2 regions of the Alkaliphilus metalliredigens QYMF genome follow, and region 1 is predicted to be linked to the other one. Evidence: predicted binding sites of a transcription regulator. Region 1 holds the regulator's gene; the other holds the start of a gene.
What was found. The regulator HrcA, encoded in region 1, represses chaperone genes, less so after heat shock. The targets are predictions, from matches to a motif close to TTAGCACTCNNNNNNNNNGAGTGCTAA.
Positions count from the first base shown of each region.

Region 1 (17,043 bases):
GTTTCATCTACAACCTGAGCCACTTCTTCTGGCGTTAGTTGTTCTGGTAAGTAGCTCATAATGACTTCTAATTCTTGTTGAACTTCTTCAACTAAGTCTTGTCGATTGCCTTTACGGAATTCTACCGCAGCATCACGACGTTGCTTAGCTTGTTTTGATAAAATCTCAATGATGTCTTCGTCGTTCAACTCAATTCTTTGATCCACTTCTACTTGTTTAATATCAGAACGAATCATCGTAATGACACTTTTTCGAAGTGTATCTTTATTTTTCATAGCTTCTTTTAAGTCGTTAGCTAACTGTGCTTTGAGGGACATATTTTTCACCTCGTCTTCATTTCTTAATTAATCACTTGAAAATCACTTAGAATTTTTTCTTACGAGCAGCCTCAGCTTTCTTCTTACGCTTTACACTTGGCTTCTCATAATGCTCTCTTTTTCTCACTTCAGCCATTACTCCTGACTTGGCGCATTGCTTCTTGAATCTACGAAGCGCATTATCTAGAGATTCATTATCTTTAATTTTGATTTCTGACATTTTACTTCTCCCTCCCTCCGCTAGCACCCCCCGCTGTGCTTAAACTATAGCAACAGACGGCTATATTGCAAGTGGGATTATTCCAATACTTTGTTATTATACATTAAAAACAAAAGATGTGCAATGAAAATTTTAGCCTGGAGGCCATACCATCCTTCTTCCACCCATTAGATGAAAATGAATATGTCCAACAGTTTGTCCTCCATTTGTGCCACAATTGTTTACAACACGGAAGCCTTCTTCCTCTAGTTCAAACTCCCTTGCCAAGTGTTGAATGGCCACAAATATTTTAGGCATCAGCACTTCATTGTCCTCTTGGGTTAAGTGCGCAAAAGAAGGGATGTGTTTTTTAGGAATCACAAGCAAATGAACCGGCGCTTCAGGATTAATATCCTTAAATGCCATGACATCTTCATTCTCATAAATGATTGTTGCGGGAATTTCTTGGTCGACAATTTTACAAAATAGACACTCCAACTCTATCCACCTCCTTACCCAATACTATTCTTCTTTTATTCAACAAAAACCAGGGAATTCCTTTTTTTAATGCAATAATCTTTCCATAGAGAGCATCTATCCATTATTAGAGAAGATGGCCTAATAAACCGGAATCCATAATCTTGTCTATTTGGACATCTTGGAGCATTCCCTCTTTTCCCTGTTTTGATGCAAGTAAAACCTTCAGGTGATTGGTTGTGAAACCTTCTAATAGATTTTGATCCTGGCCAGATTGCCCTTCTAATAGGACTTCCATCCTTTGGTCAATGAATTGTAGTTGATATTCCTTTTTCAGTCTATCACCTAGTTCAATGAGCTTTTCACTACGTTCATGTTTTGTAATGCCATCGATTTGGTCATCAAATTGAGCCGCTGGTGTTCCCTCCCGTGGGGAATATTTAAAGACATGAATTTCACTAAAGGCCATCTCTTCTACAAAATCATAGCTGGTTTGAAAGTCCACATCGGTTTCCCCAGGAAAGCCCACAATAATATCAGTGGTCAGTGCAACTAATGGATAATAATGTCGAATCCGTTTCACTGTCTCGCGATACATTTGGCTTGTATATTTTCGATTCATTTTTTTTAGTGTTTTGTCGCTACCACTTTGCAATGAAAGGTGGAAGTGATCACAAATTTTTTCAAGCTTTGAAAGGGCACTTAAAAACGCATCAGAAAACAAAGTTGGCTCTAGAGAGCTTAACCGTATTCTTTCAAGTCCCTCAATGGCATTGACTCGCTTTAATACGTCTAAGAGGCCCTCATGGTCTCCTAAATCCTTTCCATAGGAAGCCACATGAATCCCTGTCAACACCACTTCTTTAAAGCCATTATTCACTAAGGTTTGGACTTCCTGTATGATCTCTATTTTTCCCCTGCTACGGATGGGTCCTCTGGCATAGGGAATGATACAATAGGCACAATATTGATTGCAACCCTCTTGGATCTTCAAAAATGCCCGTGTCTTTCCATGCATTTCTTGAACAGTCATTTCCTCGAACTTTTTAATTTTCATAATATCATCCACGACATTCACCTTACTATCAGCTGAACAACCTTCAACAATTTCAACAATCTTGTTTCTCTCATTAGTACCAATGACAATGTTAACACCTTCAATATCCAAAACTTTCTCAGGAGCTGTCTGGGCATAGCAACCCACAACCACAATGATCCCATCAGGATTGTTTCGTTTTGCCCGTCGAATAAATTGTCTGGATTTCTTATCACCTACATTGGTAACGGTACAGGTGTTGATCACATATACATCTGCAATCTCTGTATCTTTCACCAAGTGATATCCTGATCCCTCAAATAGCTCAGTCATCGCTTGGGTTTCATATTGATTGACTTTACAGCCTAGTGTATGGAATGCAACTCTTTTCAACTATGCCCCTCCTAAATCTCCCAACTCATACATTAACATGCTGAGCACAGCAAAACCTGCTGTTTCTGTTCTTAATATTCTCGGTCCTAATGTAATTGATCGGACATCATGTGAGAGTGCTTTTTCAATTTCTTTTCCAGTAAAGCCGCCCTCTGGTCCGATCCAAATCCCAATGGATTTGACCTCCGTGATTTCAACAAGAGATGCGATCAATGCCTTCAGCCCCATGGTCTTCTCTTTTTCATAGGCCAAAACATTCAAGTCATTTTCGTTACAAGCTTCCAATGCTTTGGTATATGTCATGGGGATATGTATCCGTGGAATTTTTCCTCTTTTGGATTGCTTTGAAGCTTCATCAGCAATTTTTTGCCATCTTTCAACTTTTTTTTCTCTATCTTTTTCATTGTTAAATTGTACAATAGTTCGGTCAGTCATCACAGGAATGATATCACTGATCCCCATTTCAGTAGTCTTCTGTATAATAAGCTCCATCTTCGTTGCTTTTGGAATTCCTTGATACAGTCGAACTTGAATTGGTGGTTCAGTAAAAATATTTTCTTGCTTTTCAATTGACAAGGTGACTTGCTCCTTACTGATTTCATCAATCCGTCCAATGTACTCTAAGGCTTGCCCATCACATACTTCAACGAGATCTCCCACCACCAGGCGCAATACTTTTCCAATATGTTTCACATCATCACCTACAATGCTGATGGTCCTAGCCTGTTGATTGACTTGTGAGGGCACAACAAAAAACCTATTCATCTACCCCACCCTTTAATTTAGAGATAATGACTGCCCATTCTCCCATTGTTTCTACCTTAACTATTTCTAAGTTATTAGCAATAAGTTGTGCCTTAACGACTTCAACTTTATCTAAAATAATTCCAGATGCAATAAAAATTCCTTCTTTTTTCAGGAAGTTTTTTACATCCTTGCTTAGTAGGATAATGATGTCTGCAATAATATTGGCTACAATCACATCAGCCCGACTGGTAACCACATCCATTAAATTACCATGTCTCACTTCAACAATATCAGACACATCATTTGCATCCACATTTTCCTGGGTTACCCTGATAGCTGTCCCATCTAAATCAACAGCAATGACTTTTTCAGCCCCTAGCTTTGCTGCCACAATGGATAAGATGCCGCTTCCACAACCAATATCGAAAACCGTATACTTAGCTCCTACGATTTTTTCTAGCTCTTGGGCACACATCATTGTGGTTTCATGAGTTCCAGTTCCAAAGGCCATACCAGGGTCCATCTCAATGATCATTTCCCCTTCTTTTCTTTCATATTCCTCCCAGGTGGGCTTCACAACAATATTCTTGCCAATATGGGTTGGTTTATAGTACTTTTTCCAAGAGTGACTCCAGTCCTCTTCATTCACTTCAAGGGTTGTCACCTCTCCTAACCCAATGTTCAATCCATATTTAGGCAGTAATGCAACTGATTGACGAATCAACTCCAACTTATAGGCCAAATCTGCTGCCTCTGGTAAGTATCCCTTGACCAATGCACCTTCAAGCTCTCTGTCCAATAGGGCTTCGTCTACATAGTCCCAGGCTTCGTTACTTTGTTCCAGTAAGCTAAAATCGTTCTCATCCTCAATGGACACCCCTGCTACACCACCATCGTAGAGAATATTGGCAACGGCTTCAACTGCTTCTGAAGTTGTTTTGATTGATACTTCAATCCATTTCACTCTATCACACTCCTAAATAATATCCGAAGAATACATCTTCGGTTTATTGATACGACGCCCTCTTCATTGAATCTTATTTTATCCTATTATACCCTATCCATAATAAATATACCAATACCACAAGCTCAAGAATATAGAAATTCCATTAAGATTTTCATTATGCTAACCCACATCACATAAAGAAAATCACTCTAGCTAGTAGAGTGATTTTAGCTACTAAAAGCATCCTTTACTTTTTCAAAAAAGGACCTTCTTTGCTCGTGGATATCTTCACCACTTGCTGCTGCAAACTGCTTGAGCATTTCTTTTTGTTTGTCTGATAGTTTCTTCGGTACCTCAATAATTACCTTTACATACTGATCGCCCTTACCATATCCCTTAGGATGAACAATCCCTTTGTTTTTCAATCTAAACACAGTACCACTTTGAGTACCTTCTGCAATCTTGTACTTTACTTTACCTTCTAAGGTTGGTACTTCAAGTTCATCACCTAGGGTTGCTTGCACAAATGTAATCGGCATTTCACAGATCACATCATACCCATCTCTAACAAACAGTCTATGAGGCAATACTCTGAGAACAACATAAAGGTCTCCATAAGGACCTCCCTTGGTTCCTGGTTCGCCTTCTCCCCTTAATGGAATGGCAGAACCAGTGTCAACGCCGGCAGGGACTTTCACCTTTATCTTTTTATGCTTTTTAACTTTCCCTTTCCCACTACATGCTGTACATGGTTCTTCTACTATTTTACCTTCCCCATGACAGTGTTCGCAAGGTCGAACATTAACAATTTGACCTAGGGGTGTTCTTTGGGCATAACGCACTTCTCCTGTTCCATTACAATGACTACATGACTTGGCATCTGTTCCAGGCTTTGCACCAGATCCATGACAGGTACCACAATTATCTTGCTTATAAAACTCAACGGTCTTCTCTGCTCCAAATGCCGCTTCTTCAAAGGTAATAGACATTTCATATTGAATGTCTGAACCTCTTTGGGGACCACTTCTTCTTCTACCGGATGAGAATCCACCTCCGCCACCAAACATATCAAAAATATCTCCGAAAATATCTTCAAAGCCACCTCCGCCGCCAAAGCCTTGAGGTCCGCCACCATTTCCATTGACACCAGCGTGGCCATATTGATCATATCGGGCCTTTTTCTCCGGTGAACTCAATATTTCATAGGCTTCGTTTGCTTCTTTAAATTTACTTTCTGCCTCTGGGTCATCGGGGTTTCGATCGGGATGATATTTCATTGCTTGCTTACGATAAGCACGCTTAAGCTCTTGTTCATCTACATCCTTACTAACTCCCAATATTTCGTAATAATCTCTTTTACTCACCTGCTCACCACCTTTTTCCTCATATATTGCTAATGACTAAATTCGAGGACACCCTTGGGCGTCCTCTATTATTCATTATTTTTCGTCTTCACCTTGGGTTTCTTCATCTTTAACTTCTTCATATTCAGCATCCACAATATTGTCGTCTCCAGCTTGTTCTTGTCCTTCAGCTTCTTGTGCTTGGGCTGCTTGCTCATATAACTTTTGTGAAATTGCATGGAATACAGTATTCACATCTTCAATTGCTTTTTTCATATCCTCTACAATATCAGATTCCACGGCTTTTTTCAACTTTTCTAATTCAGCAGTCACTTTTCCTTCTTCTTCCTTATCGATTTTACCCTCTGATTCCTTTAAGGTTTTTTCGATTTGGTAAACTAAGGAGTCTGCCTGGTTACGCACTTCAATCTTTTCTTTTTGCATCTTATCTTCTTCAGCATGCTCTTCAGCTTCCTTGATTTTCTTCTCTATTTCTTCATCGGAAAGCTTTGTAGAAGCTGTTATTGTAATTTTTTGCTCTTTACCAGTTCCTAAATCCTTGGCCGAAACATTGACAATCCCATTGGCATCAATATCAAAGGTTACCTCAATTTGCGGTATACCTCTATGTGCTGGTGGTATTCCAGATAATTCGAATCTTCCTAGGCTTACGTTGCCTGCTGCCATTTCACGCTCACCTTGTAGCACATGAATGTCTACTGCCGGTTGATTGTCTGCAGCGGTTGAGAATGTTTGGCTTTTCTTTGATGGAATCGTTGTATTTCTTTCAATTAATCTTGTAAATACGCCACCTAGGGTTTCAATTCCTAAGGATAGTGGTGTCACATCTAGTAGTAATACATCCTTCACTTCACCTGTTAAGACTCCTGCTTGGATTGCTGCTCCTACCGCCACACACTCATCTGGATTCACACCCTTATGGGGATCTTGGTTTGTGATCTTCTTAACTGCCTGTTGTACTGCAGGAATACGAGTTGATCCTCCAACTAAGATAATTTTGTTAATATCTGAAGCTGATAATCCAGCATCCTTTAATGCACTTCTCATAGGTCCCATGGTTTTTTCAACTAAGTGAGAAGTAATTTCATCAAACTTAGATCTTGTTATATCCATATTTAAATGCTTAGGTCCTTCATTGGTTGCTGTAATGAAAGGCAGGTTAATGCTTGATGTCATTGTACTAGACAATTCTTGCTTGGCTTTTTCAGATGCTTCTTTTAATCTTTGTAGAGACATTTTATCTTTTCTTAAATCAATACCCTCTTGCTTCTTAAATGCTTCAGCAATGTAATCCATTAGGGCTTGGTCAAAGTCATCTCCACCAAGATTGTTGTTTCCATTTGTGGCTAGTACCTCGAAAACACCATCTCCTAGTTCAAGGATTGATACGTCAAACGTACCACCACCAAGGTCATAGACAAGAATTTTTTGGTGCTCATCAGTTTTGTCTAGTCCATAGGCTAATGAAGCTGCTGTTGGCTCGTTGATAATTCTTCTTACATTTAATCCAGCAATTTTACCTGCATCCTTTGTTGCTTGTCTTTGGCTATCTGTAAAATAAGCCGGAACCGTGATAACAGCATCTGTCACCGCTTCTCCTAAATAGGCCTCTGCATCGGCTTTGATTTTTTGTAAAATCATTGCAGAAATATCCTCTGGCGTATAATTTTTATCGTCAATGGCTACTTTATGATCTGACCCCATATGTGTTTTAATTGAGATAATTGTTTTTTCTGGGTTCACAACTGCTTGTCTTTTTGCAGGCTCCCCTACAATTCTTTCTCCATCCTTACCAAATGCAACAACTGATGGTGTGGTTCGGTTCCCTTCAGAATTTGGAATAACCACTGGTTCTCCGCCTTCTAAAACTGCCACACATGAGTTGGTGGTTCCTAAATCGATTCCTATAACTTTACCCATGTTTACTTCCTCCTTTAAAATCTATCATATTTTTATATTTATTTTATTATTCACTGAGCTACTTTCACCATGGCAGGCCTTAAGACCTTGCTATGGATCATATATCCCTTTTGGAAAACCTCAATGATTTCATCGGTCGGAGCATCTGACTCTTCCTTCATAATTGCATGATGTAAATTCATATCAAATGGCTTACCCAGGGCTTCAATTTCAACAACACCATGTTTCTCAAGGGAATCTTTAAGCTGCTTAAGTACCAGCTCCATCCCATCACATAAGCCCTTGTTTTGCTCCCCATCTACATCGCACGCCAAGGCCTTTTCAAGGTTGTTCACACTATCTAATAGACTTAATGCAAGTTTTTCATTGGCGTATAAATAAATATCATTCTTTTCCTTTTCAACACGCTTTTTATGGTTTGCAAAATCTGCTTGTAACCTTTGTAAGCGATTTAAATAATCTTCACTTTCTTTTTGCTTTGCCTCTAGCTTTGTCTTTAATCCTGCAACACTTTCCACTGATTCCTCTTGTGCATTTTCTGTTTCTTCCTTCATTTCATCAAGGACAGCCTCTAAATCACTTTCGGCAGTTTCCCTCACTTCGGTTTCAGCGGAGGCGGTTGTATCCTGATCCTTCATTTCTTTCTCTTCATGATTCAAAAAATCCACCTACCTTTTGTCATTTCTATTTTTATTTTAGGGTGCTCCTATGTATAAACCGAGACTTAATTATTATGAAGTCTTAGCTTACCTCGAAGATAAAACAAAGAGACAGTGCAAAATGCTTGCGCACTTCGCACCCCTCATTACTTGTATTTACCTTTTAGCACTTCATTAATATATTTATTGACCTGGCCCATGGTACTCATCACATTGGAATAATCCATTCTTGTTGGGCCAATAATACTAACAAATCCAATGACGTCTTCATCAATCTTATAGGTTGCTGTCACTAAGCTGTATTCTTTAGCTTCTTTATAAATATTTTCACTTCCAATGGTGGCATTCATTCCCTTATGACTAGAGGATAGAATCAGTTGACTAATTAGCTCTTTTTCCTCAAGCATTGATAAAAATGATTTGGCCTTAAAAATATCATTAAATTCAGGAAAGTTAAATATATTTGTGGTACCATGCAAGAAAAGTTCAATTTTATCTAGCTCTTCTAATGTTTGGAACATCTTAGGAATCACTGAATCAAAACCATGGCTTAATTGTTCTAATTCATGTGTAAATTCCTCAGTGAATTCTCCTGGAATCCCTTTAATGGCAACTCCCTGAAGCCTTCCGTTGATGACCTCTGAAATCTTACTAATTGCCTCAGCATCTAACCCTTCCGGCACTTGTAATACCGTCTTTTTAATGAGTCCTGTATCGGTTATGATAATTCCCAGAAGATGATGCTCATCCATTGGTATCAATTGAATATGCTTCAACCTAACTTCCTTGATTTGAGGCGCCAAAGCAATGGTTGTATAATTAGTCAGTTGAGATAAAATCTTGGAGCTATATTGTAATAGCTGCTCGATTTCCCCAAAACGATTAAGAAGATCACTTCTAATCTGATCTCGTTGAATCACCATGTTTTTTTCTAGCTGGAGCAAATGATCCACATACAAACGATAGCCTTTATCGGATGGAATCCTACCAGCAGATGTATACGGCTGGATCAGGTACCCCATATCCTCTAAATCAGCCATTTCATTCCGTATGGTCGCTGGGCTGACTTGAAGATCATACTTTTTCGATAGGCTTCTAGAGCCCACAGGCTCTGCTGTATAAATATAGTCTTGTATGATCGCCTGTAATATTTTTAGTTTTCTTTCATTTAGTTGCATCATACCACCCCAGATTATTAGCACTCTATCAAGTCGAGTGCTAACTATTCTGACTATAAAGTATCATTTCATTTGTCATTTGTCAATAGCTTTGTTGAGATTTTACCACAATTTTATCTTTGAGCATAGGATCCACATTTATAATGGATATCATCGCTAATATTGCCTCTTATTCTAGCAGCATTTCTGCAAAAACGATATTAGATAAATCCACGCCTCTTTGGCTCAACCGAATGCGATCACCCTTTATCGTTAAAAGTCCCTGGGAAATTAACTTATTGATCACGTCTCCATAGACATCAAAAACAGAGGATTGAAAGCGCTCGGTAAAGTCATTGATGGAAACACCCTCTAGGAGCCTCAGTCCCAAAAACATCGTTTCGCTGATTTCATCATTTCGAGTGATTAGCTCCTGGGTGTCCAAGGGTTTTTCCCCTATATTAATCTTATTAATATAGATACCAATATGAGATGTATTGGAAAAACGCATTTTTTCAAAATATGAATGTGCCCCCACTCCCAGGCCTAAATAAGGACGATTACGCCAATAAATTTGATTATGCCGACATTCATATTCTGGTTTAGAAAAATTCGAAATTTCATAATGAGTATAGCCCTTTGATTTTAATATCCTGATTGTTTCATGGAACATAGCTAGTTCTAGTTCCTCATCTAGGGTTTTGATCTTTTTATCCTCCACCCATTGATTGAAAGACGTCCCCTCTTCAATAATCAGACCATAGGTCGAAAGATGTGGTACCCCTAAATCAATTATTTCCGTTAAAGAAGCTTTCCATTCATTCATGCTTTGATTAGGCAAGGCAAACATCATATCTACATTGATATTAGAAAATCCCACCCCACGGGCATCTGCTAGATTTTGAATGAAGTCCCCATAGGTGTGGATTCTGCCTAGGGATTTTAGCAGGTGATCCTGACAGGCTTGCAGTCCGATACTTAAGCGATTAATCCCACTATCATAATACCTATGTAATTTGTCCTTAGATAAAAGTCCAGGGTTGGCTTCCATGGAAATCTCTGCCTTAGTATCAATCTCAACATGTCGCCTAATCCATTCCATCAATTCTGCCATGGCTTCTCCAGATAGTATTGAAGGCGTTCCACCACCAAAGAAAATGGTTTTGATTTCATATCCTGTTAAGGCTTCTTTATATAACAACACTTCCTGCTTTAATGCTTCTACATAGGGCCCAATCAAATGTTTTTCCCCACTAAAGGAAGTGAAATCACAGTAATAACACTTCTTTTCACAAAAGGGAATATGGATGTAAAGTCCTATTTCTTTCATAGTTTCACCTTCTTTTATATTCATTTTCATTAAATTCGGACGGGACAACCCCGCCCCTACCGTAAACAAAACTAGTAACATAGCCAAAGCCATCGGTTACTAGTTTGTGTGATTTAAAGTAAATAATCTAGGTGTCTAGCTTCAACACCGACATAAAGGCTTTTTGAGGCACTTCGACACTGCCGACCTGTCTCATTCGTTTTTTACCCTTTTTTTGCTTTTCTAGTAGTTTTTTCTTACGACTAATGTCTCCACCGTAACATTTGGCTAAAACGTCTTTTCTTAGGGCTCTGATGGTTTCTCTAGCAATTATTTTCGTTCCAATTGAGGCTTGTAGTGGCACAGGGAATTGATGTCTTGGTATTTCATCCTTGAGCTTTTCACACATTCCCTTACCACGGGCATAGGCTTTAGACTCATGCACAATAAAGGATAATGCATCCACCTGTTCACTATTAATTAAAATATCCAATTTAACAAGGGTTGAGGGTTTGTACCCCTTCATTTCATAATCTAAGGATCCATATCCCTTAGTCTTGGACTTCAATGCATCAAAGAAATCATAAATCACTTCATTTAAAGGGAGCTCATAGTGAAGATTTACCCTTGTCTCTTCAATATAATCCATTCCCTTCATCTCGCCACGACGGTCCTGACAAAGCTCAATCACGATTCCTGCATATTCACTAGGCACCATAATGGTTGCCTTTACAATGGGTTCTTCTATCACTGAAATTTCTTGTGTCACTGGTAGATTAGCAGGATTTTGAATCATCACAACCTCTCCATTGGTCTTTGTCACACGATAAATTACACTGGGGGCGGTTGTCACAAGATCTAGATTAAACTCTCGCTCTAATCGTTCCTGAATAATTTCCATATGAAGCAGTCCTAAAAAGCCACAACGGAAACCAAATCCTAGGGCTGCAGATGTTTCTGCTTCAAAGACTAAGGCTGCATCATTCACCTGAAGTCTATCTAATGCATCACGTACGTCTTCATATTTTTCTCCCTCTGCAGGGTAAACACCACAGTATACCATGGGTGTCACCTTCCGATAGCCCGGCAGTGAATGTTCCGTTGGATTCAGGGCATCTGTAATGGTATCTCCCACACGACAATAGCGTACATCCTTAATGCTGGCAGCGATATATCCAACATCTCCTGCACTTAACTGGTCTAGTTGAATAGGGCCCGGTGAGTACACACCCACCTCGGTGACTTCAAACTCTTTCTTAGTGGCCATCATTCTGATTTTCATACCCTTTTTGACAGTGCCTTCTACTACCCGAGTATAGGCAACCACACCCTTATAGTTATCATAATAAGAATCAAATACTAGGGCCTTCAGTGGAGCCTCTTCATCTTCCGTTGGTGGCGGTATGTTTTTGACAATAGCCTCTAGGACGTCATCAATATTGAGACCATCCTTTGCAGAAATCAATGGAGCTTCGCTGGCATCAAGACCAATAATATCTTCTATTTCTCGCTTAATTTCGTCGGGTCTAGCGCTAGGCAGATCTATTTTATTAATGACGGGTATGATTTCTAAATTTTGCTCTAGGGCTAAATAAACATTTGCCATGGTTTGTGCTTCGATTCCTTGGGCTGCATCTACAACTAAAATGGCACCTTCGCAGGCTGCTAAGCTCCTTGATACCTCATATGTAAAGTCTACGTGTCCCGGGGTGTCTATCAAGTTTAAATAGTAGTCTTGTCCATCTTTTGCTTTGTAAATCAGACGAATCGACTGTAGCTTAATAGTAATGCCACGTTCTCTCTCTAACTCCATATTGTCTAATACTTGTGCCTGCATTTCCCTTTGTGAAATGAGACCAGTACGTTCAATCAAACGGTCAGCCAAGGTAGATTTCCCATGATCAATATGTGCAATAATGGAGAAATTCCGTATTTTCCGTTGTCTATCACTTGGCATATATATTCCTCCTTCAATTTACCATAATCTCATCAATTATATCATAATATCTTTATAGTGGGTAGAGATTGATTTTTATATTCAAAAAAAATGTCGGAAACCCACCCGACATTTTTTTAAACCCTTCAATCTCCATTGTTATTCATCCTTTGCCTCATATATTGAATTCCCTCATCTATAAAGCTTTGTACATATTCCACTTTTTCACCAACGTATTCTTTCTCAATGCTGACTTCACTACCAAATAATGCAATCACATAATGGGCTGACCTTTGCTCATACCCAATCAGTCTTCCCTCTGCAAATCCAGTCATATCTCTTAGGGCATAGTCAGTAAATATAAGCCCTAGCACAAGCAATATGATTTGCAAAAAAATGTATCCCTTGAGCTGGTGTCTTCTTTTCTTGTCATTTTTCTTTTTCTCCATCCTGCTCATCTACATCACCATTTGGAGTGTTGACAATTTACACTCCCTTTAAACCCTCTGCTTATTCCTTCAATAAGTCCAAAGTGTCTGCCATTACCTCTGCTAAGTAAACAGCTGTACGTTTTGCTTCATCAATATGATTGGCATTGCTTCCCACCTCAAGTAGGGCATAGTGATCTACTAAAAATTGATTAAACTGTCCATAGGGTTTAACTAAAACCGGTTTCGCAAGTCCTGGGTATTTTTGATCACTGACCGCATTGACAAAGTGAGCAAATCGTTCAACTCGCTGGCGATTTTCAGCGGCTGGTCCAATGACAAACTGAAACTTTGTAGTGGTTTCATTATTAATAGTTGTCTGATTATTTGCAATGAGTTGTTGGCGATTTGGATTGGTTTCAATGTGATCATAGCCATCACGATGGATATCTAAGACCACTTGAATCGAGGGGTTCTCCTTTAAAATTCCCCGTGCAGTGGCGAGGCCCCGTGTATAAGAGCCACTATAGGAGGGGTAGTCGTGATATGTTGTATCATGAATCACATGATAGCCTCTCTTTTCCAACTCTTCAGTCATGATTTCAGCAACCTTGATGACAGTGTATTCCCTCTGCAATGAATGATAGTTCCCCTCAGATATTGGTTTGTAGGACTCCGTCCCATGGACGTGATAAATCAATATATCGGGCTTACCTGCTTGAAATTTAATTTTCTCTGGTCTTGTGAGTCCTGCTAAGGCACCTTCTAAATCTCCCGCTAGACTATCTATAATGTTGTGCTGATCAATTAAGTACACACCCTCTTGTCTCTCCCCCTTATCGTCCTCATCCATTTCAGGCTGAGCCGATGTTTCTTGGAGATGATCCTCTTGTATTACATCGTCTTCTTCATAGTAATCTGCAAAATATAAATCCCCACCTAGGGAACCCTCTTCAGGTTTAGTCTCAACCTCTTTAGGATCTATTTTTTCAACAGGAATAGATCCAGCCATAACTGTTTCCCGATGCAAGGCCACAACTGGAATTTGAGCTTGTACAAAAGTCAATGGATCTTTAAAATCCACTTGAAACAAGCCATTAAAAAAAGATGAATAAAATCTTTCCACTTGTCTTTTTACACTGATTTCCAATTCCTCTATCGGCGCAGGAAAAACCTGTTGAATTGATCTAAGAAAGAATTGATTTTTTTCATATACACCCTGGGAGTCCGCTAAGACCTCTCTGTTTAAAATAAGATTCCCCGTTGTAAGCAAAATGGCCACCAGTAAGACAAGAACAATTAGATTATAGTACTGGTTTACTATGTTTTTTTTCATTAAATGCCCCACCTTTGTTTATGTCCTTGGCAGAGGAGATTAAATCCCTCATATAGCCATACATATGAAAGGCAGGGCCCTTTTATAACATTAATTTTAAGTTATCTAATTTTATCTTCAGGGTTTAATGAATGTATCGATTGACATCTTTTAGGTCTATTCCCGGATGTAGGGCAATATTGATCCCATTGGCAATAATCTGAGAAAGGTCTAAAATGATATCATCAATTTCCTTTGGCGTCACCATGACATTGGCATTATAAGGCTCCAACACTTCACGAATCAATCCATATTTCTCTTCTTCCTTGAGCTTCTCCAGCATGCTATAAAATTCAGAGCCCGCCTGAGCTTGCTTTGAAAAAGCCTTAATCACCAGTTGAATGGTGTCATTGGTTAGGGTAGCTGCATCAACTACGGTGGGTACTCCTACTGCGATTACAGGAACCCCAAGACTTTCTTCATCTAATGCCATGCGTTTATTTCCCACACCTGATCCAGGACTAATTCCAGTTGTTGAAATTTGGATCGTTGCATTTACACGTTCCATTTTCCTCGAGGCAAGGGCATCAACCACCACCACAACATCAGGTCTGCTATGCTCCACGATTCCCTTAATAATTTCTCCAGTTTCAAGCCCCGTTGTCCCCATCACCCCAGGGGAAATGGCACTCACCTCTATCATATGATCATCGCTTTCCTTTTGATACATTTTAAATAGATGTCTTGTCACATGAATCTTAGCAACCGCCTTAGGACCTAGCGCATCTGGCGTGACATTCCAATTGCCCAGTCCTACCACTAAGGCTTTGAGATTTTTTCGTTCAGGCAACAGTGCCTTTAGCTCCTTAGCCAGTACTTGACTGATATGATCTTTTAAATCTGCATCAGCTTTTCTCAGACCAGGACTTTCTAAGGTGATATACATCCCTTGTTTCTTCCCCATAATTTCAGCACCCTGTTGATCCATTACATCAACACGAGTCACCAATACATCAGTATCTTCTTCCTGGTCTACCTTAACACCTGGAATCTCTTGTTGCTTTTCCTCTTGGTATAATTCTCTTACCTCTAAAGCTAAATCTGTACGAACTTGAAACATGCCAATCACCTCTTTACTCTATTTTCATCTATTATTTGTTGATTTCGCCATAATTATAGATATATTTCTAAAATGATTAATGGATTAAAATTTCTGAATAGTTTTACTGTTTGATGTCAATAAATGAAATATAACTTTTTTATTGCATTTTATATTTATTTCTGATAGAATTACACTGTTAATGACCACGCAAGGGGGTGAAATGCATTGGCAAATATTAAATCTGCACAAAAGAGAATTAAAGTAATCGCTAAGAAAACTGCAAGAAACAGAATGATCAAATCTCAATTAAAGACTGCTATTAAACGATTTGAAGAAGCTGTAGAGGCTGGTAACTTAGAAGAAGCAAAGGTAAAGTTAACTTTCGTAGAAAAGAAGCTTAGTCAAGCTGCTGCTAAGGGAACTGTTCATAAGTCAAGCGCGTCTAGAAAAATCTCTAGATTAGCAATCAGATTAAACAAAGCAATTTAATTTTATCACTGCGACCGTGTCTCATGTTTTAGTGATTACACATAAAAGAAGCGTACAAATTGTACGCTTTTGTGCTTTTTTGATATTTGATATTAACCTACTCAGTCTTGCACATTTCTACAACCAGTAATTCAATCCCGATCCGCTCATCTATTCTACCTGTTTTAATCATCTTATCTATTTCCAAGGACATTTGCATAATTCGAATCAAGGCTTCAATTCTAAAGCCTCTACTTTGCTGTTCACATTTTGAAGCCACATAGGGATGAACGCTAATTTTATCTGCTGCCATCTTTGATGAGTAGCCGTCCTCAACTAATAATTTAATAGATAAAATATTTTTGATCTGATTACTCATGGTAAAGAGTACCCTCATAATAGGTTCTCCCTCTGTCACCATTTGGTGTAACCTACGTAGGGCTTCACGACCATTCCGATTGCCAATTGCATCCAACAGCTTGAAAATATCATTTTGAAGGTTGTTGGTCATGATTGCTTCAATATGGGTATGGATGACTCGCTCTTCTTTTCCCATAAAAGCCACCAGCTTATTGATTTCATTATCAACATCATACAAACTTTGGTTTGTATTTCTTCCTAGATAATCTAAATTTGCAGTTAACAAAGAAAGCTCTCGTCTCTCAATTGTTTTTGTAGCCTGTTTTAACTTTTTCGAAATCCATTTTTCAAGTTCCAACTCCTTAAGTTTTTGAAACTCATAGTGCTTCCCATGCTTCTTGACCGCCTTAACAATCTTTTTTCGGCTATCTACACTGGTTGTCCCATAAAAGACAAGGCAGGTTGTCCTTGGTAACTTAGCTATGTAATGAATTAATTCTTCTTCCTCTACCTCAGAAATAGACTTTCGCTTTCCTTGAAAGGCATCGAAGTTTTTAATCAGTACCAATTTTTCTTCTGCCATAAAAGGAAGTGTCTCACAGGCATCAATGAGTTTCTCCACCGTAATGTCTTTCCCTTCAAAATAACTGAAGTTCAATTCTTCAAATCCTGAGGAGACTACCTTCTTTTTAAGCTTCTGGGCAATGTTCTCCATTAAATAGGATTCTTCTCCGTAGAGTAGATAGAGGTTTTCTATTTGATTTTTATTAATACTAGCGACGATTTCTTTATAACTCATGATATTTCCTTCCTTCTCAGGTTTAATCTAATTGCTGTCAAGATTAGATAATAGCAAAGGATGACGAAGATGTCAATTGCTCCAGTAGATAAACTACTGAAGGGGATTTGA
Region 1 is NC_009633.1:3,074,795-3,091,837, forward strand. Features, by position in the region: gene AMET_RS14960 (GatB/YqeY domain-containing protein) at 1-317, opposite strand, end outside; gene rpsU (30S ribosomal protein S21) at 364-537, opposite strand; gene AMET_RS14970 (histidine triad nucleotide-binding protein) at 670-1,014, opposite strand; gene mtaB (tRNA (N(6)-L-threonylcarbamoyladenosine(37)-C(2))-methylthiotransferase MtaB) at 1,121-2,422, opposite strand; gene AMET_RS14980 (16S rRNA (uracil(1498)-N(3))-methyltransferase) at 2,423-3,187, opposite strand; gene prmA (50S ribosomal protein L11 methyltransferase) at 3,180-4,133, opposite strand; gene dnaJ (molecular chaperone DnaJ) at 4,343-5,479, opposite strand; gene dnaK (molecular chaperone DnaK) at 5,555-7,399, opposite strand; gene grpE (nucleotide exchange factor GrpE) at 7,450-8,058, opposite strand; gene hrcA (heat-inducible transcriptional repressor HrcA) at 8,205-9,239, opposite strand; gene hemW (radical SAM family heme chaperone HemW) at 9,406-10,575, opposite strand; gene lepA (translation elongation factor 4) at 10,673-12,481, opposite strand; gene AMET_RS15020 (hypothetical protein) at 12,607-12,918, opposite strand; gene spoIIP (stage II sporulation protein P) at 12,971-14,224, opposite strand; gene gpr (GPR endopeptidase) at 14,349-15,323, opposite strand; gene rpsT (30S ribosomal protein S20) at 15,531-15,794, shown strand; gene holA (DNA polymerase III subunit delta) at 15,892-16,932, opposite strand; gene AMET_RS15045 (ComEC/Rec2 family competence protein) at 16,929-17,043, opposite strand, start outside.

Region 2 (17,043 bases), 2.4 Mb from region 1:
TCTTTTTTCGCGGGGTGGGACCTGGACCCTTGGCAGGTGCCATGGCTTTGAGTATTTATACAACCGGTGTTCTGACAAAGCTATATAGCGAAGTCATTGAGAATTCCCATGAAAATATTAAAAATAGTATATTGGTTACTGGATCTACCAATTTAAATGCCTTTAGATACGGGATTTTACCTGAGACCCTACCTGCTTTTATAAGTTTGGTTTTATATAGATTAGAGTCGAATATCAGAACTTCAACTATACTGGGAATCATAGGAGCAGGGGGAATCGGTACGATTCTATCTATGAATATCACTTGGAGAAACTGGGAGCGGGTGGGGCTCCTGATTTTAGGTATTTCCATTATGATTATGTCAATAGATGTACTAAGTTATTATTTAAGAAAAAGGCTTGTCTGATTAATAGCTAAAAAGGAACAGTGCTTTATCTTGGACTTATTGTTGAAAACCTCACTTTTCTAATGATTTTTTGAGGAAGAGAGCCCCAATAGACTACCCATAAGTCCCAGGCTTGCGCTGAGGCTCATGATCAATATAACTAGATTTGACATCAGTATGTCCCGTGGCGGGAGGGGGATAAAGGGAAGGGGACCGGACATCTGGGCATACACTTGCTTTAATGCGGCTGCTGACATCATACTTGCCAATAGGCCTCCTCCTAATGTTAATAACAGTCCTCCCAGTAAGAAGGGTAGGGCAATAAAAAGCTCTGGGGCCCCTAATAGTCTCAGGGTATTAATTTGATCTCTGTTACTATAGATCCCCTGTCGGATAATATGGGAGATAATGACCAGGGTGGAAATACCCACAGCAGCCACCACCAAATATCCTAAAATGCTTAATATGCTTGCAAGACTGCTCAATCGATCTAAAACTTCTCGGTTATCCCTCACATGGGAAACCTCTGGGATCTGATTCAATTCTCCAAGAACTGGATCAATTTCTTCAAGATAGATTTTTGCTTCGATGAAAGGACTGAAGGGATTATCATCAAAGAATGATAGAACCTCGGCCTCTTGTCCAAGGATTGACTCCATTCGGTCATAGGCTTCCGAGGCATCAACGATCCGTGCCTCTCGGACCCCATTAATACCTTGTATCATTTCAACCAGCTGCAGGCTATTGTCAGAATTCATACTTTCATCAAAATAAATATTGATTTCTGATTCTCCTTGGATGACTTCCATGACTTCAGTGCTGATCCACCATCCAGAAATCACCATGGAAAGGATAAAGAAAATAAGACCTGTACTAAAAAGAGAAAAAACATTGGATAGGAGATCTAAGCGGATGATGGTTTTTGCTTCTTTAAAAAAATAACCCGTATTATATAGAATGTTTTTCATGCTACGTTGCCCCCATTCTTTCACCGCAAATACCGCCGGCTTCCATCTGAATAAATTTCCCATCATCGATCTCCTCAATCAAATGGGTTGCATGGGTGGTAATCACCACCGCCGTTTTTTCATCTCTAAAGGAATTTAAAAGCGATAGTATGTTCAATGCATTATCCTTATCTAAATTGCCCGTAGGTTCATCTGCCAAAATTAATGCTGGCTTTCTGGCCACGGCTCGGGCAATGGCCACCCGTTGCCCTTCGCCCCAGGACAGGTTTTCCACCGGTGCAAATTTTTTGTGCTCTAGACCTACCTTGACTAGGGCATCATGGGCATCTTTCTTTATCTGATGATGAGGTAGACCTAGGAACCGCATGCCCAGCATGACATTTTCCATGGCTGTTCTTCCTTTTATCAGCCTGAATTCTTGGAAAACTGGGCCCAGTACCATCCGTAGACGCCTGATGTTGGTAGCTTCCTCCTTAGACATGGGTTGCTCTAACACCCTTAGGGAGCCTCCTGTGGGATACTCAATTCCTAGTAAAAGCTTCAAAAGACTGGTTTTACCTGAGCCACTGGGGCCAGTGATATAAAGGATCTCTCCTGGTTGAACTTGTAAATCAATGTTATGTAAAGCCATGGTACCGTCGGGGTATGTTAAATAGACTCCCTTTGCTTCAATCATGATTTAGCCACCTTCCTGATGGTAGACTAGAATAATCTGAGTCTACTGAGTAATTCTAAGGATCCTTCTTGGACTTCTACAGAACGTAGGGTATTACCGAAAAGCAAGGGTTTGAGGTTGAGTACCAGAGCACCCTCCTTAAATAATTCCTTTACGGCGCTGGAGGTTAATAAAATCCCGTAAAAGCTGCCTTCCTCTGCAACGAATTTTAATGTGTGTCCATTTTCAATCACAAATGTTCCTGTGAGTACCAAATGCTGATTAGGCATTTTTAACTGAACCATTCCAGGATGAAAGTTAAATCGCAGCTCCTCAACATCTAAGTACTCCGAGATCAGGGCATTAATCACATCCTCATCGATGGTTCCTTTAATCCCTAAGGAGGTAAAGGATATTTCCATGGCATCAGTGGGGAGGTTTCCTTCTCCAATAATACGGGAGAATTCTTTGGTGGAGGCTGAAAATATGAGCTTAAGCTCATCCCATACACTCTGGATGTTAGATAAGTGCTCTTGGTAATATTCTCTTTGATCCTCTAAGGATGCTAAGTACGCCTCCTGTTCTACTTGTAGTTGTAAGTTTCTTGCTATGGATTGCTGAAGCTCTTGTTGTTTTGCTTCCACTAGCATGGCTTTTTCAGTTAACTTAGATTTTTCAATGGAGAGCTTCTCCTTACTTTCGGCTAACTCGTCTAAAAGTGCTCCGGTGTTACGGGTCAAATCCCGCAGTGTGTTGAGCCTTCTTAGTAAAGCGGAAAGGCTATCTGAGGATAAAACGATCTCCAGGTAGGAGCCTGGACCTCTTCTTTGATAGCTCTTTAGGACATGCTTTAAGACATCTCGTCTTTCTTCATAGGCCAACTCTTCATTACGGGTTAGGTTCTCTAAAACCTTTAACTCCCCTTCAATGACTGATAGATCTAGGAGGAGCTCCGTTTCTTCATTTTCCATTTCTTCTATTTCCTGTACCAGTATAAATAGGTTTTCAATGATTTGTCTTTCTTCTTGGGAAATGCCAGTCAAATTTTCTTGGATTTCAGAAAAAGGGTCCGCTTGTTCTGTGGCCATACTTAAAGGTAAAAACAGCAAAGTAAATAGTATGGCAAAACTAAAACTCATGATTACTCTTGTCTTTTTTGTTTTGAACATGAAGATTACCCCTCTCTTGAACCAAATCAGTAAATCCTTATGATTTTTCCATTATAAACTAATTCTACCAGAATATTTTATATACGACTACTTTTATATTGGATGTCTTTGTTAGGATGAAAATTTAGGGGGAAAGTACCCATTGAATTAAGTGTTATTTTACCCTACCATTCTCATTTAGCCCTATAGAGATACGATATTTTGTGGTGCACCTAAAGTTAACCACAGGATAATGTGGATAAGGGCATAATACTGTTGATAAGTAAAAATGGTTATCAATAGTTATCAACAGTATATAAATGATGTTAAACAATCTCATGATTCCCTTAGATTTATCTCTGGGGCACTGTCATATTTGCTATTTAAGCAGGGCAAATGGAAATATGTAAAAATAGCAGGGGGCAGCGCCTAAAATGATAAAAGCCCTTGACAAATCCAGTATATTTGATAGATTATAATTAGCACTCTATTCAATAGAGTGCTAATTAAGTTGATTATGGTAGTATCAGACGAATTTTAATAGGAGGAGAAAAATACAATGATAAAAAAAGAATTTAAAGCAGAATCGAAGCGATTACTAGATTTAATGATCAATTCAATTTATACCCATAAGGAAATATTTTTAAGAGAACTGATTTCCAACTCTAGTGATGCAATTGATAAGATATATTATAAAGCATTGACGGATGAAAGCATGATCTTCAACAAAGAGGATTACTACATAAAAATCACGACGGACAAAGAGAATAAGATGCTGATAATATCTGACATGGGAATTGGAATGACAAAGGAAGAGCTGGAGGAAAATCTAGGTGTTATTGCACAGAGTGGTTCCTTTACATTTAAAAAAGAGAATGAAATAAAGGATGGCTTTGATATCATTGGACAGTTTGGGGTAGGTTTTTACTCTGCATTCATGGTTGCGGATTCAGTGACGGTGATTAGTAAAGCATTAGGAAGTGACCAAGGGTATAAATGGGAATCAATAGGTGCAGAGGGATATACAATTGAGCCCTATGAAAAAGAAAGTGTTGGAACAGAAATCATCCTAAAACTCAAAGAAAATACAGAAGATGAAAAATATGAGGATTACCTAGAGGCGTATCGGTTAAAAACCATCATCAAGAAATATTCAGACTTTATCAGATACCCAATTAAGATGGATATTGAGACAAGCAAGCCCAAAGAAGGGGCAGAAGGTGAATATGAAGAAATAGTAGAAGAGCAAGTTGTCAACAGCATGGTGCCAATGTGGCGAAGAAATAAAAATGAGCTAACAAAGGAAGATTATGATCTTTTTTATTCTGAAAAGCACTACGGTTTTGATAAGCCACTAAAGCATATCCATATTAGTGCAGACGGAGCAGTCAGGTACAATGCAATTTTGTTTATACCTGAAAAAATACCCTATGATTTCTACACAAAGGAATATGAAAAGGGATTAGAGCTCTATTCCAGTGGGGTACTCATCATGAACAAGTGCTCAGACTTGCTTCCTGATTATTTCAGCTTTGTAAAGGGAATGGTTGACTCTGAGGACCTATCACTGAACATTTCAAGGGAAATGCTTCAACATGATCGTCAGCTGAAAATCATTGCTAAAAAAATTAAAGAAAAAATTAAAAGTGAATTAGAATTACTGCTGAAAAATGAGAGAGAACGTTATGAAGAATTCTACGATAGCTTTGGTAGACAGATCAAATATGGGGTTTACAGTGATTTTGGACAAAATAAAGAAACACTGAAGGACTTGTTACTATTTTACTCTTCCAAGGAAAAGAAAATGGTCACTTTAGATGAGTATGTAGGTAGAATGAAGGAGGACCAAAAGTACATTTACTATGCTTCGGGAGATTCTATTGAAAAAATTGATAAAATGCCTCAAACAGAGCTCTTGGCAGAGCAGGGCTACGAAATTTTATACTTTGCTGATGACGTAGATGAATTTGCTATTCGCGTGCTGGTAGATTATAAAGAGAAAGAATTTAAGTCTGTATCTAGTGGAGACTTAGGGATTGAAGAGAAGGATGAAAAAGAGGAGCAAGAAGAGCAAACACAAGGTAGTAAAGAAGTGTTCGCATTTATGAAAGAAGCATTATCTCAGAAAGTCAAGGATGTTAGACCCTCTAAGAGATTAAAAAACCATCCAGTATGTCTTGCAACCGATGGGGATGTGACCATCGAGATGGAAAAAATATTAAGTGCAATGCCAAATAATCAAGAAATAAAGGCCGAAAGAGTTTTAGAGATTAACATCAATCATGATGTATTTAAAACCCTAAAGGAAGCCTTTGACAATGATCAGGAAAAGCTAAAGATCTATACAAATGTACTATACAATCAAGCATTGCTGATTGAAGGACTGACAATTAACGATCCTGTAGAATTTACAAACGATATATGTAAGTTAATGTCATAGTTAAAGTTTCTTAAGCTAAGAACAAGACATGTAAATAGTGAGTAGAAACCCTCTGGAGAATGATTGGTATTCAGAGGGTTTGCTATGGGCGGAAGCTGTCACCTTGTCTGACACAAAATAGCCTCATCATCTTTGACCAGTTATTTTCTGTCCCATGGCTAAAACAGTTGATTTATTATTTTTCCAATGTTATACTTAAGTCGAATTGAATATTGTGTTAGACAAGCTTTCATTTAAAAATGAAATGGGAAGTTTGGTGAAAATCCAACGCGGTCCCGCCACTGTAATGGGGAGTCTTTTTATTAAGTATACCACTGGATAATATCTGGGAAGGTGTAAAAAGATGATGAACCTAAGCCAGGATACCTACTTGTTTAATTTGACGTTTTTCAAACCCACGGTGCATGGGTTTGGAGGCTTTTGATTTTATGCTTTTATATCTAGGAATTGCTCTCTATGATTTATATTCTTCTTCCTAAATGTACAGTATAGAGACAAAGTATATAGCCTTTTATTGCCTGCACATACATAGTAAGTGTGGGCTTTTATTTATAAAAATGTCCAGTTACACAATATTCACAATATATTATCACAAAAGGAGTAGATGTGTTGTGAAGAAAAAACTAAGTATTTTATTTGGTGTTGCGTTATTAATGTTAGTTTTGGTGGCTTGTGGAAGTAATGAGGAGGAGGTGAATACTGCTGAGGATGATGGACACGAAATTCCTTATGAATGGAGCGGTGTTTATACCTTTGAAGAAGATACTTATACTTTGAAGTTCAACAAAAATGAAGGAGATGAGAGCTGTATGATAGCCTTTATCTCAAAAGAGAGTGGTATAACAGACATAGAACACCATGCCATTCATATCATGGAGGCTGACATGGAAGACATTGCAGCGGATTCTCATTTTGTTGCAAAAGATGAATATGGCTATAACTTGATTTTAAATCCTGATACAAGCAATTTTACCATTGATATGGAGAAGTCAGGAGAATACTTTTTATTTGTAGAACATTTTCCAGAAGAATTTGACTTACAAGTACTAGATTCCAGTGGAAATGAACTTATGGCAAAAGATATGGTTGAATATGAGGGTGATCATCAGCATTAAGGATGTTATTTTGTACTTTGGATGCTTGCCCGGGCATCCAAGGTGATTTTAAAAGGTATATTTGAACTGGAGGTGATTCAAGTGCATTTGTCAGATGGTGTTTTGAATCTTCCTATGGCTGTAACGACTTCAATCGCAGCCGGGGGAGTTATGATTTATGCGATTAAAGGGATAAAAGAAGAAGAAATACCTAAAATCAGTTTGATGACGGCGGCTTTCTTTACCTTTGCATTAATAAGTATTCCTATAGGACCAAGTAGTGTACATCCTTTATTAGCAGGGTTGCTGGGTATTATGCTGGGTAGGCGTAGTCCTATTGCTATTTTTATTGGATTACTGCTACAGGCCATCATTTTTCAGCATGGAGGACTTACCACTTTGGGAGTCAATACATTGCTTGTTGCTTTACCAGCTTTGGCTTCCTACAAACTATATTCGAAATTAACATGTAACAAAAAATCACCTGCCATATGGGCTGGTTTTATAGGGGGATTTGCTGTTTTCACCTGTGTTTCCTTACTGATATTGGTTCTTTTTATGACAGATAGTCGGTATAGTGAAGGTTTTTTTTCTGTTGTTAATGTCTTGGCAGTAGGCTATCTTCCATTAATTGCAATGGAGGCAATTCTTACTGGATTTATTATTTCATTTATATACCGGATTCGTCCTCATATTTTAGAAACAACATCTTAAATAAATTAGATGTACAAAGGAGTCTTTTATGGTATCCACTAAACCGACAAAGAGAACAGACTATCATAATGGTCACGAAAAATTAATATCTTGGGGGAGAAACTGGGAGACTAGGACCAAAATAATGACTTGCTTTATGACAGCATTTGGTTTAATTGGTTTGGATAAGTTATCACTCCTGATTTTCTCCTTTTCTCTACTGTTGCTCATTGTAATCTCCATGGGATTTTCAATCAAGTATATACTCTCTAAGCTGGTGTTACTACTGCCTTTTCTGGCTTTAATGAGTGTGCCCCTGATCATTGGTCCTGGATTTCCAGTCACCAATGATCGGTTTGTTTTTCCTTTGATATTAACTTTGAAAGCATTATCTGTTTCTTTACTTATGTTTATTATGATTTTAAGTCAACCGCTACAACAATTTTTAAATGCTTTGTCCCATATGCATCTGCCGCCCTTCTTTATTTCGATTCTTTTTTTGTCATGGCGGTATACTTTTGTTTTATGGGATACCTTAAAAAACACCCAAAGTGCATTGGTTTCTAGGCTATTCAATACTTCATTTAGGAAACGTACGTTTAAAACCTATGGAGAGGTTATGGGAGGGATACTCATTAAATCAATTGATAGATCTGAAAAGCTTTATAGAGCAATGATTGCCCGGGGATTTTCAGGTAGAATATCTAGTTCAAAGCCCCAGTCTATTACAAGGTGGGATATCATAAAGTCATTTTTATTTGTGGGTGTGATCATATCACTTAATATCATTGAAAAGTGGTGGTTCGTATGAAGGCAATTATGATCGAGGGGTTGCGTTATAATTATCCTGATGGGACCCTGGCCATAGATAATATATCTCTTACCATAGAGAAACAGAAAAAAATTGCTTTTTTGGGTGCCAATGGTAGTGGGAAATCTACTTTGCTACATCATTTAAATGGACTGATTATTCCCCAGGAAGGGTCCATAAAAATTATGGGAAATGTAATAAACAAAAAAAACATTAGAGAAATCAGAAAAGCAGTGGGAATGGTTTTTGATAATCCTGAAGATCAATTATTTTCCACAACGGTCTATGATGATGTTGCCTTTGGTCCTAGAAATTTAGGTTATGATGAAGACGCGGTACATGACTGTGTTAATAAAGCACTATCCTTGGTAGGGGCAAAAGAACTACAGCAACGGCCCCCCTATAATTTAAGCTTAGGGCAGAAGAAAAAAGTATCCATTGCTGGTATTCTTGCTATGAATCCAGAAATCATGGTGTTGGACGAACCCTTTTCAGGATTAGATCCCTATTCCCTTGAACAACTTTTATGCATATTAGAAAGATTATATAAAGAGGGAAATACATTGATCATTAGCACACATGATGTGGACTTAGCCTATAGCTGGGCTGATGAATGTGTTATATTGAGGGACGGAAAATTATTGGCCCATGGTTCTACCCAGCTACTTGAAGATAAAAGTCTCATGGAAAAAGCCAAGCTACAAGTACCTAATTTATATTCCATTTTTAAAGATACTCCCTTAAGGCCTAAAAATAGTGAAGAGGGAAGGGCGTTATTAGGGAAGTTACTTGAAAAACAGAGTAGATAGAAGTGAATATAGGATATTGAACTATGGATTAAAATAATAATTTCAAGGGGGTTGTTTAATCATGAAGCGTATCAGTATTATTTGTATGATTATATTATTATTTGCTTTTACCGTATCACCGGTTTATGCTCATAAAATGCTTATTGAGCCCATAGAGGATGGGGTGATAAAAGTAAACTACGAGGATGGTAGTGTTTCTAGTAGAACAGAAGTGGTGGTGTATGATTCTAATGGAGCAGAAATTTTAACAGGAAGCTTAGATGAAAATGGCTACTTCTATTATGATACTGATTTAGATGCCACACGTATTGTAGCCGATGATGGGTTAGGTCACCGTGTAGAGTGGCAGGTAGGGGATCCAGCAGTATATAGTAATCATGGCTCCAAGTGGAAGAAAATAAGCTTGGTTGTTGCTATATTCGTGGTCATCGGATCTGTTTTCTTTCTACGGAATAAAAAAGCAAAAGAGAAAGAGTTGTTAGGCACTCCAAGAGACTGAAAATTATGTGGTGATTCTGTAGAATTTACAAACAATCTATTAAAATGGATGTCATCCTTAAATATGAAAGCCACCTTCAAAGGCATGGGACCTGAGGGTGGCTTTTTTTATATAATAGGAAAGTTCTCTTTCCTATTATATAAAAAATAGGGGTTGTAGGGGATGGAATCCCCTGCCCGCTCTCAGGAAGGTGCTCAGCCAGCTTCGCTGGTGTCGAAGGAAACCTAGGGTTTCCTAGCGAAAGCGTCGAAGACGCTTTTTTTATATGATATTTAAATCAAGATTTTCTAAGGAAATGAATCCAAGGCAGATTCTAAAAAACAAGAATATCCAGTATTTTCATTGATGGGGTGACACTCAAGTCAATAAACCTATTACCTATTTTAATCAATGGCTTCATAGGGGAATCTGGGTTTTTGGCAATGATTTCACCAACATCTCCATTTTCCAAGATGACCCTAGAGCCTATATAAAAATCGGATAATTTACTGACAAAGGTTCTAACAATCTTTTGATCAAGTACGCCAAAATAATCATTCATAAGTTCTTCAGCAATTTTTAAAGCAGACTGCTTTCCTTTATAAGGGCGAGTGGAGGTCATGGCATCAAATATATCTGCCACGGCAATGATTTTGCCAAACAAGTGAATTTGTTCTCCATTAATGCCAAGTGGGTATCCTTTTCCATCCTCTCTTTCGTGATGCTGAAGAACGCCTAGGGCGATATCGTGGCTGAAGAGGGTATTCTCTCTAACCAAGTGATATCCATAAATAGGATGTGATTTAATCTCTTGAAACTCCTGGTCATTTAACTTACCAGGTTTAGAGAGGATACTTGGCGAAATTTGTGTTTTCCCAATATCGTGGAGGAAACCAGCATAGATGAGTTTTTTTAGTAACGCATCCTCTAGCTTTAACGATTTTCCAATAAAGGAACAGTAAATTGCCACATTAACGCTATGATGATATGTATACTTGCTCTGATTATTTATCTGTGTGATTGCGTCAAGGGTTAATGAAATGTCGGAGAAACTACTGATGTCATCAATGATTTTTCTGATCTCTTTTAGTTTCAATCGGCTAATTCCTTTAAATCTCACCATAATCCCCTCGGTTGCAGCAATGGTACTTTCATAAAGTTGTGTGGATTGTTGTTGATTTCTTTTCCGTGTGGAGACAATCTCAATGGATTCTTCTTGGATATAAACAGATTTTATCTGCCATCGATTGAGATATTGAATAATATATTGAGATAATACCGTGCCACTAGAGAGAAGCTTGGTACCATTTTTAGCAACGATGTCTCTAGAAGTTCTCGCTCCAGGGGTTAAATGAGTGGTTGGGATAATAGGCAAGTGAATTCCTCCTCTGATTTTAGGATGTGCATCTATATGTAAATAGGACTTTAGTCATGAAACCAATATTATTAATCAGTTTATCATAACTAATTGTCGAAATTATAAAAAAATTGTCAGGAAGTCTAAAAAATTATCTTCTGGGTTTCTTTGTTAATCTCTTGAACTCAACATATAATAGAGTAAGGAAAAGTTTTTAAATTAAATTTATTAATGGGAGGACTGTGTAGTGAATACAAAAGAAATAATGGATATTGCATTAGAACTAGCTGGATTAAATGAAATACCAGCGGATTCTGGTATTATTGTTGAAGGTGAACATATCAAAAAGGTGGCCATTGGTGTAGATATGGAACTGGCAGAGATGCTGCTGGCAAGAGATTTAGGAGTCGATTTAGTCATTACCCATCATCCCTCTGGGGGAAGTCCGAGAATTAACTTACATAAGGTGATGGATAATCAAATAGACAGTATGATCAGGGCAGGGGTACCAATTAACAAAGCACAAAAAGCGTTGAAGGAAAAAAAAGATGAAATAGAAAGGGGACTTCATGTTTCTAACTATGATAGGGCTGTATCGGCGGCTAAGCTATTAAAGATGCCCTTTATGGGAATTCATACACCAACAGATATTCTAGCAGAGCGTAAGGTGCAAGGACTTCTAGATGAAAAGTTGAAGGAGCAGCCCAAAGCAACTTTACAGGATATCATCAAGGCATTGGAAACCCTCCCGGAATATCAAAGAACAATGGCTAAGCCTGCAGTAAGGGTAGGGGCAAAGGATGATTATGCCGGAAAGACCTTCGTCACCATGGCCGGAGGAACAGGCGGTGGTAAGAACGTGATTAAGGCATACTTTGAGGCAGGTGTGGGGACATTGGTCGCCATGCATATGCCAGAGGATGTCATTAAGTCCGTTAGAGAACAAAACATAGGAAATGTTGTTGTGGCAGGGCATATGGCCAGTGATTCTGTAGGGATTAACGAATTTGCCAAGGCTTTAGAGGAAAAGGGCATTGAGGTTATTAGAATGAGTGGGTTAATTGATCCAACATAAGGTGGATTGAAGTGAAATCCTTTGAAGAGTTCTATCTCTTCAGAGGATTTTGCCTTCTATAGCCGAATGTACTGGATTCTCACTGAATATATCTGAATATGATTGCGAGACAAGTCATATAAAGGGTATGATTATATTGTAATAGAATGATAAATTAATATGTGAAGGGATGTGATGGAGATGTCTTTTTTGAAAAGTAGATGGATTGTTGGGGTATTGATTATATTTTTAGGGGTTATCGCTTTGTTAAACAATTTTGGGTTTACTGAACTGAGATTATCGGATATGATTTCTACCTACTGGCCTATTTTATTGGTTTTATGGGGAATTGATGCTTTAATCAGCCGTGGCAGTAAGGGAGAAGTCGTATCAGGGTTGATATTGGTTTTTCTCGGGGTGACATTCATTGGAAGAAATCTAGATTTATTTTATTTAGATCTATCTTTATTCTGGAATCTATTTTGGCCTGTGATCATTATCCTAGTGGGAGTGAGTTTCCTAAAGGGTAGTAACAAGGTGAAAAAATCAAATATGGCCATTATGGGTGGAATTGAAAGAAAAAGAGATCGCTGGGATTTGGAAAGTAGTTCTTATTTTGCCCTTATGGGTGGCGTGGAACTAGATTTAACCCTGGCTAACATACCTGATGAAGAGGTGATACTAGATTTAACAGCCATCATGGGTGGAATAGACATTTGGGTGCCAGATAATATCCAAGTAATTTGTGAGGGAACAAGTATACTGGGAGGGATCGAGCTATTAGATCGTGCCACCGGTGGAATCGTTGCATCTACTAAGGCCAGTCAAAACGGTGATGGAGAAAGTAAGAAGTGTATTAAAATATATAGCCGAGCTATTATGGGTGGGATTTCTGTACAGAGCAAAAAGAACATTGCTATTTGAGAGAAATAAAGAAAACTTGGTTTGGATGGCGATTGACTCTCATCTAAACCAAGTTTTTTTGTATTGACCAATATCATTTTGAACTACTAACTTTTTTTTTCTTAAAACATCTATCATATAAGGGCGGTTAAATAAATGTATTTATAAGCTAAATTTTAAGAGGAGGGAGTTAAATGAATAATATTCAAATTTCAAAAAACTTTAAGTTAAAGGAATTTCAATGTGGAGATGGAGGTTATCAAGTCAGATTAGATAGCCAGGTGTTGAAAAAATTACAGGAACTGAGAGAACAAACGGGAAGGCCTGTTCTCATCAATTCAGGCTATCGAACCCCAAGCTACAACCAGCAGGTGGGAGGCAGTCCTAGAAGTCAGCATCTTTTAGGTAAGGCAGCAGACATCATGGTACCTGGAATGGAATTAGAATCACTTGCAAGGGTGGCAGAGGGAATCGGATTTGGAGGGATTGGCATCTATAGGACATTCATTCATGTGGATGTTCGAAGTGAAAAAGTCAGATGGAAGGGATAGGTTTATGTGATTATCCTCCTATGATATAATGGAGCCAACTAATGGATATAAGGGGGAATTAGGTTGTTGAATCTATATATAGTGCGTCATGGAGAGACAGAATGGAACACCCAAAGAAGAATGCAGGGATGGCAGGATTCTAATTTAACAGAAAGAGGAATAGAAGACGCAAGAGCGCTACATGATCATCTCATAAAGGTTGAGTTTGACAGTATATATGCCAGTCCCAGCAGTCGCGCTTTCAAAACTGCGGAGTTGATTAAAGGAGAACGAAAGCTAAAAATTATAAAAGATGATAATATAAGGGAAATTGGATTAGGAAACTGGGAAGGAAAAACCACTGAGGAGATTGAGCAGATGGATCCAAAGGCGTACCAGCATTTTTGGAAAGCGCCTCACTTATATAATCGTGAAAGTGTAGAAACTTTTACATGTGTTCAAAAGAGAGCATTAAAAACAATAAATAAATTGATAGAAGAGGAGTCTGCAGGTAATATACTAATCGTAACCCATGCGGTAACGGTAAAAACCATTATGGGCCATTTTCAAAAACAATCCTTAGAAAAGCTATGGGAACCCCCATTTATTCAAAATACTAGTGTCAGTTTAATACGGATAGAAAATAATCTGCCTAGCATCGTACTCTATGGAGATACCAGTCATCTTCAGGAGGCATATGAGACTTATTGAATTTCTAAATTAATTAGAGAAAACAATGAAAAAAAGTAGAGATTCTCCAGTAAATCAATTGGAAGGATCTCTACTTTTCTCTTCAGTGATGGGTCGATGGGGGTAGCATCAGACGAATTTAACTGCAGTTCCATAGACCATAATTTCAGCTGCACCACCCATAACGGCACTGGAGGCATAACGGATATTAATTATGGCATCGGCACCTACTCCTTGGGCTTCCGCAACCATTCTTTTAGTGGCTATGGCCCGAGCTTCATTCATCATATCGGAATAAGCTGTCAGCTCACCTCCAACCAAGGTTTTGAACCCACTTAAAATATCCTTCCCTAAATGCTTTGATTGAATGGTAGAGCCTTTTACGATCGTAAGGGTTTCTAGTTCTTTTTTTGAAATGTAATCAGTATTTACTAAGATCATCGTCATCTTCCTTTCGAATTTCTTTTATTCGTTGTATGAGTGTATACCCTAAAGAAGCAATTAATCCAACAAATACGATGCTAATGATTATCGTAATGAGAAGTGGTGCGTTCATACTGTCTAGAACAAAAAGGACACCAAAACCATAGAGTCCTATAAGTCCAGCGATTAAGATAATAATCAGGATGGGAGCTATATATTTCATGAAATCTCTCCTCATTTTTTACTCTGGTAATGTACTTTTCCATTGCTTGAAAATCATTTTACGGGTGTTTTCTTTAATCACAGGATCATTTTCTGCCAGGGTTTTAGCTTCTTCATAGGAGTTGGTTTGATAGATGATGAGGCCTCCTGTATGATCTGTAAAGGGACCCTTAGCGAATATTTTTCCCTCGGCTATGTATTTCTGTAAGTAAGCCTTATGGATATCTAAAATCTGTGCATCCTTTTCAGGATCTAGTATTTCTAAAATGGCTACAAAATATGGCATTGATACACCTCCAAACTATTCTTATTTAAATTGTAATCAATTTAGTACATAAATACAATCCTATTATTGGGAAAAATTAGAATGTAGGTAAATTGGGTAAATAAAATATAGGATCCAATCAAATACTAATGGTAAAAAGGAGGGATTTTATTGAAGAAAATTTTGTTCTTAATAATCAGTGCACTATTGATATTTGCCCTATTAGGCTGTGCCCAAGAAAGCGAACCGCCACCCCCAGAAGAACCCATAGAGGAAGAAGATGTCATAGACAATGGGGAATCTGAGGAAGTGGTACCAGATGAAGCCCATACCATTGAAGATAATTTAAAGGATGATATCGAAATTTTTGGAGAGGAAGAAGTACTGGAAGAAGCAGGAGAATGGTTTGCACAATTTGATGAAGCGGAAGAAGGCGCCTATGTGTACCAGCATCCTGACATGACCTACATTAAAATTAACGCTGGAGAACGAAGAACAGGGGGATATGGCATTCATGTGAAGGACTATGATGAGGATGCGTATCCAAGGCTGGTCACAATTGAAATAAGAGAACCTGGAGAAGATGAAATGGTGACTCAGGCCCTTACTTATCCCTCGATTATCCTAGGAATTGAGTCGGAAATGGCTAGCCAGTACGAGGTACAAACCGTAGACGGGAATGTATTTGACTTAGAGGATAAGTTGGTTTTTGCAAAGTTTGAAATGCCTGAAGCCGATGAAGAGATCGATAATCCTGTCCCAGTGAAGGGAAAAATCATTGCCTTCGAAGGAGCCTTTGTTTTGAGAATTTTAGATGATGAAGAGGAGCTTATTCATGAAGAACACCTACAGGCAGATACTGGAGGACCTAATTGGGGAAGCTTTGATGAAGAAATAGAATATCCGGAACCGGAAACCCAAGGGGGAAGCTTAGAAATTGGAGAATACAGTGCTAAGGATGGCGAATATATAATGAGAGAGAAGATTTCAGTGAAGTTTAATAAATAGCAAAAAACACTCCCTCAAATTACCTTGTATATAAGGAGCCATTATGCAAAAAATACAATCGAGGTGATGAGAGTGAAGAAAAATCAACCTAAAAGAGCCATGGATGAAAACTTTTTCAAAGAAATGAATTATGAGCTAGCCGGAGACATTGGTGCCATTGATAATGAAGATATGGTGAATAATCGAAAGCTTAAGTCAAATCAAACAGAAAAAAACAATGAAAAAGAAAAAGAAAAGATAAAAAACAGGGTAAAGATACCAGATAGCTGTGATTAAACATTGGTGATCCGTTAAGATCATACAAAAATGCACAAAAAGCCTTTCAAGGAAACGATCCCTTGAAAGGCTTTATTTAAGTGCGCCATGAGTCGATGCAGTAGCATCAGACGAATTTTATTTAAGCACTTGAAATTTTAAACAAAGCCCGTTTTAAATTTAAGTGCGCCATGAGTCGATGCGGTAGCATCAGACGAATTTTAAGGATATAATTAAATCTAAAAAAATGATAGAATGAGATGAAATCACACATGGGATTTATGCAATAAATGTTGAAAAATCAGTGCATTATTTAAAATACAGGAGGGATTATAGAATGAAATTTGAAAAAATTGTTGTTGGTATAGAAGAAGCCAATGGGTACATTTTTTATGATGAAAACTCATTGGAAGCAGTTGTCATTGACCCCGGGGACGAAGCAAAAACATTTATGAAGTATATTGACAAAAGGTATTTGAAACCCATAGGAATTATCTTAACCCATTATCATTATGACCATATAGCAGCAGCGGAAGCCTTAAAGAAAAAATATCAATGTCCTATCAATGCTCACAAAAAAGAAATTGATGGATTGAAGGATCCTGAAATTAACTACTCTAAACGGGAATATGCAAAAGAAGTATCAATTACTCCCGATGTGCTGTTATCCCATGGGGATACCATTTCTGTGGGAGCATTGCAACTGGAAGTTATTCATACTCCAGGACATACTCCAGGAAGTATTTGTTTAGCCGTCAAGGATGAAAAGGTTATCTTCACAGGGGATACTGTTTTTAGTGATGCCTTAGGTAGAACGGACTTAGCTGGTGGAAGTGAAGCAATGCTAAGGAAAA
Region 2 is NC_009633.1:540,428-557,470, forward strand. Features, by position in the region: gene phnE (phosphonate ABC transporter, permease protein PhnE) at 1-407, shown strand, start outside; gene AMET_RS02605 (cell division protein FtsX) at 467-1,354, opposite strand; gene AMET_RS02610 (cell division ATP-binding protein FtsE) at 1,356-2,030, opposite strand; gene AMET_RS02615 (coiled-coil domain-containing protein) at 2,057-3,178, opposite strand; gene htpG (molecular chaperone HtpG) at 3,717-5,597, shown strand; cobalamin riboswitch at 5,804-5,985, shown strand; gene AMET_RS02625 (hypothetical protein) at 6,209-6,712, shown strand; gene AMET_RS02630 (CbiM family transporter) at 6,734-7,405, shown strand; gene AMET_RS02635 (energy-coupling factor transporter transmembrane component T family protein) at 7,434-8,195, shown strand; gene AMET_RS02640 (energy-coupling factor ABC transporter ATP-binding protein) at 8,192-9,004, shown strand; gene AMET_RS02645 (hypothetical protein) at 9,066-9,503, shown strand; gene AMET_RS02650 (HD-GYP domain-containing protein) at 9,817-10,857, opposite strand; gene AMET_RS02655 (Nif3-like dinuclear metal center hexameric protein) at 11,087-11,914, shown strand; gene AMET_RS24085 (LiaF domain-containing protein) at 12,095-12,817, shown strand; gene AMET_RS02665 (YcbK family protein) at 12,991-13,347, shown strand; gene AMET_RS02670 (histidine phosphatase family protein) at 13,414-14,037, shown strand; gene AMET_RS02675 (YbjQ family protein) at 14,146-14,457, opposite strand; gene AMET_RS02680 (hypothetical protein) at 14,438-14,662, opposite strand; gene AMET_RS02685 (YciI family protein) at 14,681-14,947, opposite strand; gene AMET_RS02690 (Gmad2 immunoglobulin-like domain-containing protein) at 15,098-15,934, shown strand; gene AMET_RS02695 (hypothetical protein) at 15,998-16,210, shown strand; gene AMET_RS02700 (MBL fold metallo-hydrolase) at 16,527-17,043, shown strand, end outside.
Region 2: htpG (molecular chaperone HtpG) is a predicted target of HrcA. The motif match lies at 3,637-3,663, and genes of this name have one in related genera.